Regions from separate parts of the Streptomyces sp. AMJ-169 genome, predicted to be linked through region 1. Evidence: riboswitches for the same ligand, from Rfam matches in the RefSeq annotation. Region 1 holds a riboswitch; each other region holds the start of a gene.

Region 1 (4,323 bases):
CGGCGCCCAGGCCCGCCGGTGCGGGATGCGGCCGAGGCGTACGACGTCGGCGACCGTCAGTGCGACCTGCGTGTCCGCCTGCTGCTCGACCACCGCGACCCGCTGGGCGACCGTACGGCGGCCCACCTCCGGCAGCGGGCGGCCGTCCAGGGTGACCGAGCCGGTGTCGGGGGCGATCACTCCGGCCAGCAGGCGCAACAGGGTTGATTTTCCTGAGCCGTTGGGGCCCAGCAGGCCGGTCACCCCGCCGGGGTGCGGGGTCAGTTCGACGCCGTCGAGGATCAGCGCGCCCCCGGCGCTCCGGGACACCCCGTCCGCCCGCAGCCCGCTCATCGTGCCCCCCTGCTCCGGTACAGCACCGCCACGAACGCGGGCACCCCGATCAGCGACGTCACCACACCCACCGGGACCTCCTGCGGTTCGAGGACGGTCCGCGCGAGGGTGTCGACCCACACGAGGAAGACGGCCCCGGCAAGGGCCGTCGCCGGCAGCAGGCGGGTGTGGCCGGGGCCGGTGAGCGCGCGGGTGGCGTGCGGCAGGACCAGGCCGACGAAGCCGATCGCGCCGGCCGAACTCACCAGCGCGGCCGTCAGCAGGGCCGTCGTACACAGCAGGATCAGCCGGGTGCGGGTCACCGAGACGCCCAGGGACGTCGCCGCGTCCTGGCCGAAGGCGAACGCGTCGAGGGTGCGGGCCTGGCCGGTGCAGATCAGCAGGGCCGCCGCGAGGACGGCCGCGCCGACGGCGACGTCCGGCCAGCCGGCCCCGCTGAGCGAGCCCAGCAGCCAGAAGAGGATGCCCCGGGTGGTCTCGGCGTCGGCGGCCGTCATGACGATGAACGAGGTCAGCGCCGAGAACAGCTGCATGGCCGCGACCCCGGCGAGCACCACCCGGTCCGTCGTACCGCCGAGGGTGTGGCTGAGCAGCAGCACCAGGCCGAACGACACGACCGCGCCGAGGAACGCGCCCCCCGACACCGACACCAGCCCCCCGCCCGCGCCGAGCACGACCACCATGACCGCGCCCGTCGACGCCCCGGAGGACACCCCGAGGACGAAGGGGTCGGCCAGCGGATTGCGCAGCAGTGACTGCATCACCGCCCCGCACACCGCGAGCCCGGCCCCGCACACCGCCGCGAGCAGCGTGCGCGGCAGCCGCAGATCCCACACGATGCCGTCCCGCAGCGGGCTCAACTCGCTGTGCCCGAACCCGAGATGGGACCCGACCGCCGCCCACACGTCGCTCACGGCGATGTCTGCAGGACCGATGGTGATGGCCAGCGCGACGGACAGCGCCAGTACGACCGTCCCACCGACCCCGAACAGCAGCCCCCGCGCCACCGTCCCCGGCGCCCCCGTCAGCCCCCGAGTCACCGTCCCCGGCGCCCCCGTAAGTCCCCGGCTCACCCCGCGAGACCGTACGCCCGCAGCCCCGCCGCGACCTTCTCGATCCCCTCCACCGTCCGGATCGACGGATTCATGGCCTGCCCCGACAGCAGCACGTACCGCTTCTCCTTCACGGCCGTCATGTTCTTCGTGACCGCGTTCGACTCTAGGAACTCGATCTTCTTCGCGGCCGTCTCCGCGGTCTGCTGCTTGCGCGTGAGGTCGCCGATGACGAGGACGTCCGGGTCGCGGTCGGCGACCGACTCCCAGCCCGCCTGCGGCCACTCCTCCTTGGAGTCCGCGAAGGCGTTGCGCGCCCCCACCTCACGGGTGATGATCCCCGGCGCCCCGCAGCAGCCCGCGAGATACGGCGACTGCGCGTTGGCGAACCAGTACAGCAGGGACACCTTCTCGGCCTTCAGCCCCGAAGTCGCCTTCGCCACCCGGGACTTGAGCGAGGCGACCAGCTCCTGCCCGCGCCTCTCGACGCCGAAGACCTTCGCCAGGTCGGTGATCTCCCGGTAGATCACGTCCAGTTGGAGCGGAGCCGTCCGCGAGCCGTCGCCGTCACCGCTGTTGTCCTTGCCGGTGCAGTCCGAGGGGGACAGGTACGTCGGCACGCCCAGCTTCCCGAACTGCGCGCGCGTGGCGACGCCGCCCTTGCCGAGCGTCGAGGCGAAGGAGGCGGCGACGAAGTCGGGTTCGGTGTCCAGGACCTTCTCGAAGGAGGGCGCGTTGTCCGCGAGCCGGGGCACCTTCGCGTTCTCCTTCTCCAGCCCCTTCTCCACCGGGTCCGTCCAGGTCGCCGTACCCGCCATCCGGTCGGCGAGGCCCAGCGACAGCATGATCTCGGTGGTCCCCTGGTTGAGGGAGACGGCCCGCTTCGGCGGGCTCTTGACGGTGACCCGCTCCCCGCAGTTGGTGAGTGTCACGGCGGCGGAGGAGGCCGCGCTGTCCTTGGCCGGACCGCCGCACGCGGACAGCAGGAAGAGGGCGGCCAGGGTCAGGGCGGCGGGGCGTGCGAGAGGCACAGAGCGTCCTTCGGCGTCGAGGGCTCGTACGCGAAGCCCGGTCGTACGAGGCTCCCCGGGAGGGGGTCGCCAGCAGGTCTTCGGACTCGGGGTCACCCGCGCGAGGCGCCTTCCCGGACCCTCGTCCAGTGGCCGCTGCCCCGCCCGTCACCCTCACCGCTGCGCGTCAGCTCCGGATTCCCACCGGATTCCCTGACCTGTGCGCCACCTGCACGCACACGGGTTCGACTGGCCTGGGCAAGCTACCACACAGGTCTCTCCCGCCCGCCGTGCAGCCAGTTCGTCAGCGCCCACCACCAGTGCAGCGTCCCCGCGCCGTCGGTGAGCGGGGCGCCGGTGATCTGCTGGAGGCGGCCCAGGCGGTAGCGGACGGTGTTGGGGTGGGTGAACAGGGCCGCCGCCGTCTGGTCCAGGCGCCGCCCGTGGTCGAGGAACGTCAGCGCGGTGAGCGCCAGTTGGCGGTGGAAGTCGTCCGCCGGGTCCAGCTCGCCCAGCAGCCGGGCGGTGACGTAGGAGCCCAGCAGCGGCTGTTCCGCCAGCGCGATCTCGGCGGCCAGGTCGGTCAGTTCGTACAGCCCGAGCAGCCCCCGGCGCCGGCCCAGGTCCACCGCCCGTACGCACAGCCGGTACAGCGCGGGCAGATCCGCGAGCGGCGCGGCCGGGGCGACGACGACCAGGGCGCCGGCCTCGATCTGCTCCGCCGCCGGGGGCAGCGCGGCGAGCCCCGCGACATGGCCGTCCAGGTGAGCGGCCGGGATGCCGGTGAGGGAGGTGACACGGCCGTCGAGGTGGGCCGACGTGAGGGAGGTGACATGCCCGTCCGCGTGGGCCGGCGGGACGGCCGGCGGGACGCCCGCGCCCACGGCGGCCAGGCAGTGGTAGCGGCCGTCCGGCCCGGGGCGGATCCCCGCGCGCGCCAGCTCCCCGGCGGGCGGGGCCGCGCCGCCCAGCAGCACCTGCCGCAGCAGCCGGGCCCGGGCGGCGCCCGTACCGCGCGGGGTCTCCCGCTCGGCGGCCCGGTAGCCGTTCACGACATGCCGTTCCACGGCGTCGCCGTACTCCTTCAGCCGCAGGACGGCGCCCAGGACCGCCCGGTCCGGGACGCCCGCCGCGTGGCAGCGGTCCATCGTGATCTCGACCGCGCGCGTCAGCGCCGCCTGCACGCCGCGCAGGACGACGGTCATGGGGACGCCCTGCGCCGCGCGGTCGGCGCCGAGGAGGAGGGCGGCGGTGAAGTCCTGTTCCTCCAGGGCGCCGGGGCGCTGCGGCCCGGCGAACCAGGCGCCCGCCGCGCGGACCAGCGCGTCCGTGTGCGAGCGGGTCTCCGCCTCGGCGAGCCGGGCGAGGCCGGGGGAGCGGGTACGGGCGGCCACGGCCAGCTCGCCGCACACCTCGGTGTCGACGGCGATCGCGCACAGGATGCCGGCGACCGGTTCCGGTCCCTGGAGGACGGTCACGGCTCCCTCCCTTCCCGTCGGCGCTGTGTCCGGGCCACAACGGGGGCGGGTCCGCGTTGCCGTCCGGCCACTACCGCACTGAGATGACGACCTGGTTTCCTGGGTGCTACTCACGGTAACAAGCCAGCTCGCACAGCAACACCCTCCGTACCCCGCACGTCTTTCGCCCCCTTTCCGGAAGGCAGCCCATGGAGAACCTCACAGGAACGCCCGGCGCGGGGATATCCCGCCGCCACGCCCTCACCGCCGCCGGCGGTGCCCTCGCCGGCGCCGCCCTCGCCCAGTCCCTCGCGGGCGCCCCGGCGTTCGCGGCGGCGGCGCAGGACGCGGACGCGATCGTCGTCGGGCACGGCCTCGCCGGACTCGTCGCCACCGCCGAACTCGCCGCCGCCGGACGCCGCGTGCTCCTGCTCGACCAGGAGCCCGAGGCGAGCCTCGGCGGGCAGGCGT
Region 2 (4,323 bases), on a different contig from region 1:
CCGACGACCAGGCCGTCGGTGACCGTGCGGCGGGCGGTGGCGATGAGGGTTTCCCAGGCGGCGCACTCCGCCGGGCCGGGGCGGCGTTCCTTCGGTTTCTCCATGACCGGCTCCTACCCATCGGGGTGACCGGAATCTCTTTCCCGGACCCCTAGGGAACGGCGGCGCGGGCGCCCCTAGGGGACTTCCCGGAGAGCAAGTCTTAACGACACTCCGACGCCCGCCTCAGTTCACCTTCCGTTCATCCAGGTTACCTACCTTCGTCCAGCCAATGACATCAAAAGATTGCCTGGGTAAATGGAAAGCTTCTCGCTGATCCTCGCGATCGTGGTCGTGACCGCGCTCGCGTTCGATTTCACGAACGGTTTCCACGACACCGCCAACGCGATGGCCACGACCATCTCGACCGGCGCGCTCAAGCCCAAGGTCGCGGTGGCCATGTCCGCCGTGCTCAACCTTGTGGGAGCTTTCCTCTCCGTGGAGGTCGCCAACACGATCTCCAAGGGGCTCGTCGACGAAAGCGGTATCCGCCCCGAGGTCATCTTCGCCGCCCTGGTCGGCGCGATCCTCTGGAACCTGCTGACCTGGCTGGTCGGCCTGCCCTCCAGCTCCTCGCACGCCCTGATGGGCGGTCTGATCGGCGCCACCATCGCCTCCGCCGGCACCGGCGCGGTCCATGGCGACGTCCTGGTCACGAAGGTGCTGATCCCGGCGGTCGCCGCCCCGATCGTCGCGGGCGTCGCCGCGCTGCTGGCGACGCGGCTGTCGTACACCCTGAACAAGAAGGCCGAGGGGAAGGCCGCCGAGAAGGGGTACCGGTTCGGGCAGATCGCGTCCGCCGGGCTCGTCTCGCTGGCGCACGGGACCAACGACGCGCAGAAGACGATGGGCATCATCACCCTCGCGCTGATCGCCGGCGGCTCCCTCGCCCCCGACTCGGACCCGCCCACCTGGGTCATCCTCTCCGCGGGCCTCGCGATCGCGCTCGGCACCTACCTCGGCGGCTGGCGGATCATCCGGACGATGGGCAAGGGGCTCACCGACCTCCGGCCGCAGCAGGGCTTCGCCGCCCAGACGTCCGCCGCGACCGTCATCCTGGCCTCCTCCCACCTGGGCTTCTCCCTCTCCACCACGCACGCCGTCTCCGGTTCCGTGATGGGCGCGGGGCTCGGCCGCAAGGGCGGGGTCGTGCGCTGGTCGACCGCGACCCGCATGTTCGTCGCCTGGGGGCTGACGCTGCCGGCCGCCGCGCTGGTCGGCGCGCTCGCCGAGTCCGTCACCGATCTGGGTGACTGGGGCACGGCCGCCGTCGCCGTCTTCCTCATCGCCTCCAGCGCCGCCATCTGGAAGCTGTCCCGGCGCGAGGTCGTCGACCACACCAACGTCAACGGCACCGAGAGCACCGACGACGGCCTGGACGAGCTGAAGGTCGTCATCCCCGCCCCGGCCGCGCCCGCCGACCAGGCCGCCGCCCCCACCGCCACTCCCCCGGCCGCCGCGCTCTGAGCGCGAAGGACTGAAGGACTCCCTCCATGAAGATCGACTGGTCCGCCCTCGGCTCCGTCTTCGGCGTCAGCCTCGTCGTCACCGTGGGCATCGTGGCCCTGTTCACCCTCGGCGTCATGGGCCTGTCCCGGCACGAGCGGGCCCAGGCCGGCGGCGGCTCCGCGGCGCTCGCGGTGAGCGGCGCCTACGTCTGCTTCGCGGCCTGCCTCGCGGCGGTGGCGTACGGCATCAATCTGATCGTCGCCTGAGCCTTCAAACCTCCTCCCGAACCCCGCACGGCGCCGCCCGTGTGGGGTTCTGCACACTCCGCTCCCGCAGGTCAACAGCGAGTTGACGGCCCTTCGCGGCCCGTGGTGGACTGCCGGGGCCAGCTTCGGCGGCTCAGGAGGAAGGCCGGTGCGAATCCGGCGCGGTCCCGCCACTGTGACCGGGGTAGTCATCCCCGGGAGCCAGGAACTCCCACCGCCGGTCTCGTCGAACCAGGGCGTGGACACCCTGAGTGAGGACATACCGCCATGCACGGCCGCCCGCCGAGGTCCCGACGCCCCCTGCCCGCCCCCGCGGCCGGCTGACCCGGTGGGTGCCGACCGCACGTACGCGTACGGCGCCGCCGCCGGCCTCCTCGGCGACCTCCTCCTCGGCGACCCGCGCCGCGGACACCCGGTCGCCGCGTTCGGCCGCGCCGCGAGCGCCGTGGAGCAGGCCCTCTGGCACGACCACCGCGGCTGGGGCGCCCTGCACACCACCGTCTGCGCGGGCGGAGCCGTGGCTCTGGGCGCCGCCTCAGCCGCCCTGGTACGCCGCTCCCCCGCCGCCTCCCTCCTGCTGACCGGCGCCGCCACCTGGGCCGTCGTCGGCGGGACCTCGCTCGCCCGCGAGGCCCGGCACATCGGGCGCGCCCTGGCGGCCGGGGACGTCGAGGCGGCGCGGGAGCGGCTGCCGCACCTGTGCGGGCGCGACCCGCAGGCGCTGGACGCGGACGGCATCGCCCGCGCGGTCGTCGAGTCGGTCGCGGAGAACACGTCGGACGCCGTCGTCGGGGCGCTGGTGTGGGGCGGGGTGGCCGGGGTGCCGGGGCTGCTCGGGTTCCGGGCCGTCAACACGCTGGACGCGATGGTCGGGCACAAGTCGCCGCGCCACCGCCGCTACGGGTGGGCGTCCGCGCGTCTCGACGACGTCGCCGGGTGGCCGGGGGCGCGGCTGACGGCCGTGCTCGCGTGCGCCGCCGGGGACGATCCCCGGGGGGCCGTGCGGGCGTGGCGTGCGGATTCGCGCAGGCATCCGAGCCCGAACGCCGGTCCTGTGGAGGCGTCGTTCGCGGGCGCGCTCGGGGTGCGGCTGGGCGGGACGCTGTCGTACGCCGGGCGGGTCGAGCACCGGCCGGTGCTGAACGGGGGCGGGCGGGCGGTGGGCGTGGGCGACATCGAGCGGGCCGTGCGGCTGTCGCGGCGGGTGAGCTGGCTGGCGCTCGGGGCGACCGTCGCCGGGCGGGTCGCCGGGAAGCGGGTCCTGCGGGATTTCAAGCGCTTTAAAACTGTGAAGGGGCGGGCCGTATGAGCGGGGGGCTGCTGGTCGCCGGGACCACGTCCGACGCCGGGAAGAGCGTCGTCACGGCCGGGATCTGCCGGTGGCTGGTCCGGCAGGGGGTGAAGGTCGCGCCGTTCAAGGCGCAGAACATGTCGCTGAACTCCTTCGTGACCCGGGAGGGCGCGGAGATCGGGCGGGCGCAGGCCATGCAGGCGCAGGCGTGCCGCATCGAGCCGACGGCGCTGATGAACCCCGTGCTGCTGAAGCCGGGCGGCGAGCAGAGCAGCCAGGTCGTCCTGCTGGGCAAGCCGGTCGGTGAGATGGACGCCCGGCGCTATCACGGCGGGCGCCAGCGGCAGCTGCTCGCGACCGTCCTCGACTGCCTGGCTCAGCTGCGGTCCGAGTACGACGCCGTGATCTGCGAGGGCGCCGGATCGCCGGCCGAGATCAATCTGCGGCGCACCGACATCGTCAACATGGGCATCGCGCGCAACGCCGGGCTGCCGGTGCTGGTGGTCGGGGACATCGACCGGGGCGGGGTGTTCGCCTCCTTCTTCGGGACGGTCGCGCTGCTGTCGCCCGAGGACCAGGCGCTGGTCGCCGGGTTCCTGGTGAACAAGTTCCGGGGCGATGTGTCGCTGCTGGAGCCGGGCCTTGAGATGCTGCGCGGGCTGACCGGGCGGGCGTCGTACGGGGTGCTGCCGCTGCGGGCCGGGCTCGGGATCGACGAGGAGGACGGCATGGCCGTGTCCCTGCGGGGCGCGGTGCGTGAGTCGTCCGCGGCGGCGCCGGTCGGGGACGAGGTGCTGCGGGTCGCCGTGTGCGCGGTGCCGCTGATGTCGAACTTCACGGACGTGGACGCGCTGGCCGCCGAACCCGGTGTGGTGGTGCGGTTCGTGGACCGGCCCGAGGAGCTGGCCGACGCGGACCTGGTCGTCGTGCCCGGCACCCGGGGGACGGTGAAGGCGCTCGGGTGGCTCCGGGAGCGGGGGCTCGCGACCGCCTTGGAACGCCGGGCTGTCGACGGACAGCCCGTGCTCGGGATCTGCGGCGGCTACCAGTTGCTGGGTGAGCTGATCGAGGACGACGTCGAGTCGCGGGCCGGGCTCGTCGACGGGCTCGGGCTGCTGCCCGTGCGGGTGCGGTTCGCCCGCGAGAAGACTTTGACCCGGCCGGTGGGCGAGGCCCTCGGGGAGCGGGTCGAGGGGTACGAGATCCATCACGGGGTCGCCTCCGTCCATGGGGGCGAAGCGTTCATCTCTGATGACAAAGGACACAGCCTGGACGGGT
Region 3 (4,323 bases), on a different contig from region 1:
TCCAGGAAGAGGTTCAGGGACTGCGCCTGGTCCAGGTACGGGGTGCGGGCGGCGGCCATGTCGATCAGGCCGCGCTGCGGGATCTCCCACGCGGTGCGGTACAGGGCGCGCACCTCGTCCGGGATCCACACGAAGTCCTGCACCGAGCCGTTGGCCTCGCGCAGCGCCTCACGGGTACGGGCGTCCCACACGCCGAGGTCCTTGAGGTCCTGCACCAGGTAGGAGTTGACCTGGAGGAACTCGCCGGACAGCGTCTCGCGCTTGAACAGGTTGGAGACCTGCGGCTCGATGCACTCGTACACGCCCGCGATGGACGCGATGGTCGCCGTCGGGGCGATCGCGAGGAGGAGGGAGTTGCGCAGGCCGGTCGCCGCGATCCGCTCGCGCAGGGCCGCCCAGCGCTCCGGCCAGGTGAACTCCACACCGAAGTGGTCCGGGTGCAGCACACCGCGCGCGGTGCGGGTCTTCTCCCACGCCGGGAGCGGGCCGCTGCGCTCGGCGAGGTCGGCGGACGCCTCGTACGAGGCGAGCATGACGCGCTCGGCGATCTTCGTGGACAGCGCCTTCGCCTCGGGGGAGTCGAAGGGGATGCGCAGCTTGAAGAAGACGTCCTGGAGGCCCATCGCGCCCAGGCCCACGGGCCGCCACTTGGAGTTGGAGCGGCCGGCCTGCTCGGTCGGGTAGAAGTTGATGTCGACGACCCGGTCGAGGAAGGTCACGGCGGTGCGGACGGTCTCGTCCAGCCGCTCCCAGTCGATGTCACCGCCGGTCACGAACGCGCCCAGGTTCACCGAACCCAGGTTGCACACGGCCGTCTCGCCGTCGTCGGTGACCTCCAGGATCTCCGTGCAGAGGTTGGAGGAGTGGACCACGTGACCGGGCTCGGCGGTCTGGTTCGCGGTGCGGTTGGCGGCGTCCTTGAACGTCATCCAGCCGTTGCCGGTCTGCGCCAGCGTCCGCATCATGCGGCCGTACAGCTCACGCGCCGGGATGGTCTTCTTGGCGAGACCCTTGGCCTCGGCCGCGCGGTAGGCGGCGTCGAACCCGTCGCCCCACAGGTCGACCAGCTCGGGCACGTCCGAGGGGGAGAACAGCGACCAGTCCTGGTCGGCGTTCACGCGGCGCATGAACTCGTCCGGGATCCAGTGCGCCAGGTTCAGGTTGTGCGTACGGCGCGCGTCCTCGCCGGTGTTGTCCCGCAGCTCCAGGAACTCCTCGATGTCGGAGTGCCAGGTCTCGAGGTACACCGCCGCCGCGCCCTTGCGCCGCCCGCCCTGGTTCACGGCCGCGACACTCGCGTCCAGCGTCTTCAGGAACGGCACGATCCCGTTGGAGTGCCCGTTGGTGCCCCGGATCAGCGAACCCCGGGAGCGGATGCGGGAGTACGACAGGCCGATGCCGCCGGCGTGCTTGGACAGGCGGGCGACCTGGTGGTAGCGGTCGTAGATGGAGTCCAGCTCGTCCTTGGGGGAGTCCAGGAGGTAGCAGGAGGACATCTGGGGGTGGCGGGTGCCGGAGTTGAAGAGCGTCGGGGACGACGGGAGGTAGTCCAGCCGGCTCATCAGGCCGTACAGGGCGGTGACTTCGTCCAGGGCGCGGACGCTGTCGTCCTCGGCGAGGCCGGAGGCGACGCGCAGCAGGAAGAGCTGCGGGGTCTCGACGACCTTGCGGGTGAGGGGGTGGCGCAGCAGGTAGCGGCTGTGCAGGGTGCGCAGGCCGAAGTAGCCGAAGCGGTCGTCGGCGGCCGGGTCGATCAGCGCGTCGAGGGCCTGGGCGTGCAGCTGCGCGAAGTCGGCGGTGCGGTCGGCGATCAGGCCCTCGCGGTGGCCGACCGCGATCGACTCCGTGAACGTGGTCACCCCCTGGGAGGCGGCCTCGGCGCGGATGCTGATCGTCAGCAGGCGGGCGGCGAGGCGGGAGTACGCGGGGTCCTCGGAGATCAGGCCCGCGGCGGCCTCCGTCGCCAGCTCGCGCAGTTCCGCCTCGTCCGCGTGGGCGGAACGGCCCCGCAGCGCGGCGGCGGCGACCCGGCCGGGGTCGGCGTCGGGGAGGTCGGCGGTCAGCTCGGTCAGGGTGCGCAGAAGGGCGGCACCGGGGCCGTCGTTCTCGATGACCTCTGCTGAAACCGGTGCGGCTGGCGCGATGGTCACGTGGGGCTCTCCCTCGCTCGGCGGGTGGGCCTTCGGCGAGGGCAGGGGGCAGCACGGACGCACGTATGCGCGGTTGCACCCCGGCCCACTCCGCGAGGCCCGGACGTCAGGGCACGCCGAGCCGTCCTGGACACGGCTGGGCGTATGCGGTCGGCAGGTCCTCGGACTGACTCTCATGCGTATGCGCATAAGTACACCGTTGCGGGACAGTTCCGGATTCGCGCCGGATTCCCCTGCGGCGACAGCGAGCATGAGCATACATCTAGTGCCGGGCTGTCGTGGCACCACCAGATGTTGTGTCGTGTTGGCTTCGGAGCGTCAATTGTGGGGCGGCGACAAAAGAGTGCGGGCCACCTCGGGGGGTTCCCTCGGTGGCCCGCTGCGGGTCGGATGCGGCTCTAGTGCGCCGCAGTCAGATCCCGCTGTACCCCCGGGTCACCCGCATCCGCCGTGTAGTCCTCCGGCCGTGTCTCGTCGACCCCCTCCGGTGCCTTCGCCGCCCTCAGGACGAACGTCAGGACCACCGACACCGCCACGTTCAGTACGAACGCCGTCAGGCCGATGTAGCCGATCTCTCCGATTCCGGGGATCTCCTTGGAGCTGCCGCCGAAGTGCTCCTGGGTGGGGGAGGCCACGCCGTAGGCGGCGATCGTGCCGTAGAGCATGCCCACCGCCCAGCCGCCCAGCAGCGCCCAGCGGTGGAACCAGCGGGTGAACAGGCCGCCCACCAGGGCCGGGAAGGTCTGGAGGATCCAGATGCCGCCCAGGAGCTGGAAGTTGATCGCCACCGTTTTGTCCATGGTGAGGACGAAGACCAGGGCGCCCACCTTCACCAGCAGGGAGACGAGTTTCGAGATCTTCGTCTCCTGTTCCGGCGTCGCGTCGGGGCGGATGAAGTCTTTGTAGATGTTGCGGGTGAACAAGTTCGCCGCCGCGATGGACATGATCGCCGCCGGGACCAGCGCGCCGATCCCGATCGCGGCGAACGCCACCCCGGCGAACCAGTCGGGGAACATGTCCTCGAACAGCTGCGGGATCGCCAGCTGCCCGTTGCTCACCTTCACGCCCGCCGCGATCGCCATGAACCCGAGCAGGCCCAGCAGCCCGAGCATGAGGGAATACAGCGGCAGGATGGTCGTGTTGCGCCGGATGACGTCGCGGCTCTTGGAGGAGAGGGTCGCCGTGATCGAGTGGGGGTACATGAACAGCGCCAGCGCGGAGCCCAGCGCCAGCGTGGCGTACGTCCATTGGCCCGCCTCGGCCGGGACGAGCCCGCCCGCCCCGGCCGTCGTGAACTTCTCGTCCGCCTTGGCGAAGATCTCCCCGAAACCGCCCAGCTTGATCGGGATGTAGATGACCGCGACGACGATGACGATGTAGATCAGGGTGTCCTTGACGAACGCGATGAGCGCCGGCGCCCGCAGCCCGGAGGAGTACGTGTACGCGGCAAGGACGCCGAAGGCGATCAGCAGGGGCAGGTCCTTGACGAACCAGTTGGTGTCCTCGCCGCCGCCGACGCCCATGACGTCGAGGACGGCCTGGATGCCGACGAGCTGGAGCGCGATGTAGGGCATCGTCGCGAGGATACCGGTGACGGCGACCGCGAGGGACAGCCCCTTCGAACCCCACCGCCCGCGCACGAAGTCGGACGTGGTGACGTACCCGTGCTGGTGCGACACCGACCACAGCCGGGGCAGGAAGGTGAAGATCAGGGGGTAGATGAGGATCGTGTACGGCACCGCGAAGAAGCCGGCCGCGCCGGCGGCGTAGATCGCGGCGGGCACGGCGACGAAGGTGTACGCCGTGTAGAGGTCGCCGCCGAGCAGGAACCAGGTCACCCAGGTCCCGAACGACCGCCCGCCCAGCCCCCATTCGTCCAGGGACTGCTCGTTCTCGGCCCGCCGCCAGCGCGCGGCGAGGAAGCCCATCGCGGTGACCGCGACGAAGAAGAAGATGAAGACGCCGAGCGCGACGCCGTTCACACCGTCGTTCACCGGTTCGCACCCTCTCGGCGGGCGCGCTGGTCACGCTGCCACAGTTTGTACGCGGTCATGGTGAGCGCGGTGGAGATCAGCACCCACAGCATCTGGTACCAGTAGAAGAACGGGATGCCGATGAACGTCGGATCGACCTTGGCGTACGAACCGACCCACAGCATCGCGACGAACGGGGC

What was found. A riboswitch is a leader RNA that binds a small molecule or an ion and turns the genes downstream of it on or off. The one in region 1 is predicted to bind cobalamin.
Region 2: linked by a shared signal. The riboswitch ahead of ACYUD3_RS16315 (cobalamin biosynthesis protein) and the one ahead of ACYUD3_RS12230 (ABC transporter substrate-binding protein) in region 1 are both predicted to bind cobalamin.
Region 3: linked by a shared signal. The riboswitch ahead of ACYUD3_RS13840 (ribonucleoside-diphosphate reductase subunit alpha) and the one ahead of ACYUD3_RS12230 (ABC transporter substrate-binding protein) in region 1 are both predicted to bind cobalamin.

What each region holds. Positions count from the first base shown of each region.
Region 1 covers NZ_JBVLTJ010000004.1:274,752-279,074, reverse strand. The annotation lists gene ACYUD3_RS12240 (ABC transporter ATP-binding protein) at 1-333, opposite strand, end outside; gene ACYUD3_RS12235 (FecCD family ABC transporter permease) at 330-1,373, opposite strand; gene ACYUD3_RS12230 (ABC transporter substrate-binding protein) at 1,403-2,416, opposite strand; cobalamin riboswitch at 2,489-2,636, opposite strand; gene ACYUD3_RS12225 (PucR family transcriptional regulator) at 2,659-3,873, opposite strand; gene ACYUD3_RS12220 (FAD-binding dehydrogenase) at 4,062-4,323, shown strand, end outside.
Region 2 covers NZ_JBVLTJ010000006.1:55,947-60,269, forward strand. The annotation lists gene ACYUD3_RS16300 (class II aldolase/adducin family protein) at 1-104, opposite strand, end outside; gene ACYUD3_RS16305 (inorganic phosphate transporter) at 298-1,506, shown strand; gene ACYUD3_RS16310 (hypothetical protein) at 1,533-1,754, shown strand; cobalamin riboswitch at 1,844-1,984, shown strand; gene ACYUD3_RS16315 (cobalamin biosynthesis protein) at 2,083-3,063, shown strand; gene ACYUD3_RS16320 (cobyric acid synthase) at 3,060-4,323, shown strand, end outside.
Region 3 covers NZ_JBVLTJ010000005.1:113,023-117,345, reverse strand. The annotation lists gene ACYUD3_RS13840 (ribonucleoside-diphosphate reductase subunit alpha) at 1-2,150, opposite strand, end outside; cobalamin riboswitch at 2,286-2,418, opposite strand; gene mctP (monocarboxylate uptake permease MctP) at 2,549-4,144, opposite strand; gene ACYUD3_RS13830 (DUF3311 domain-containing protein) at 4,141-4,323, opposite strand, start outside.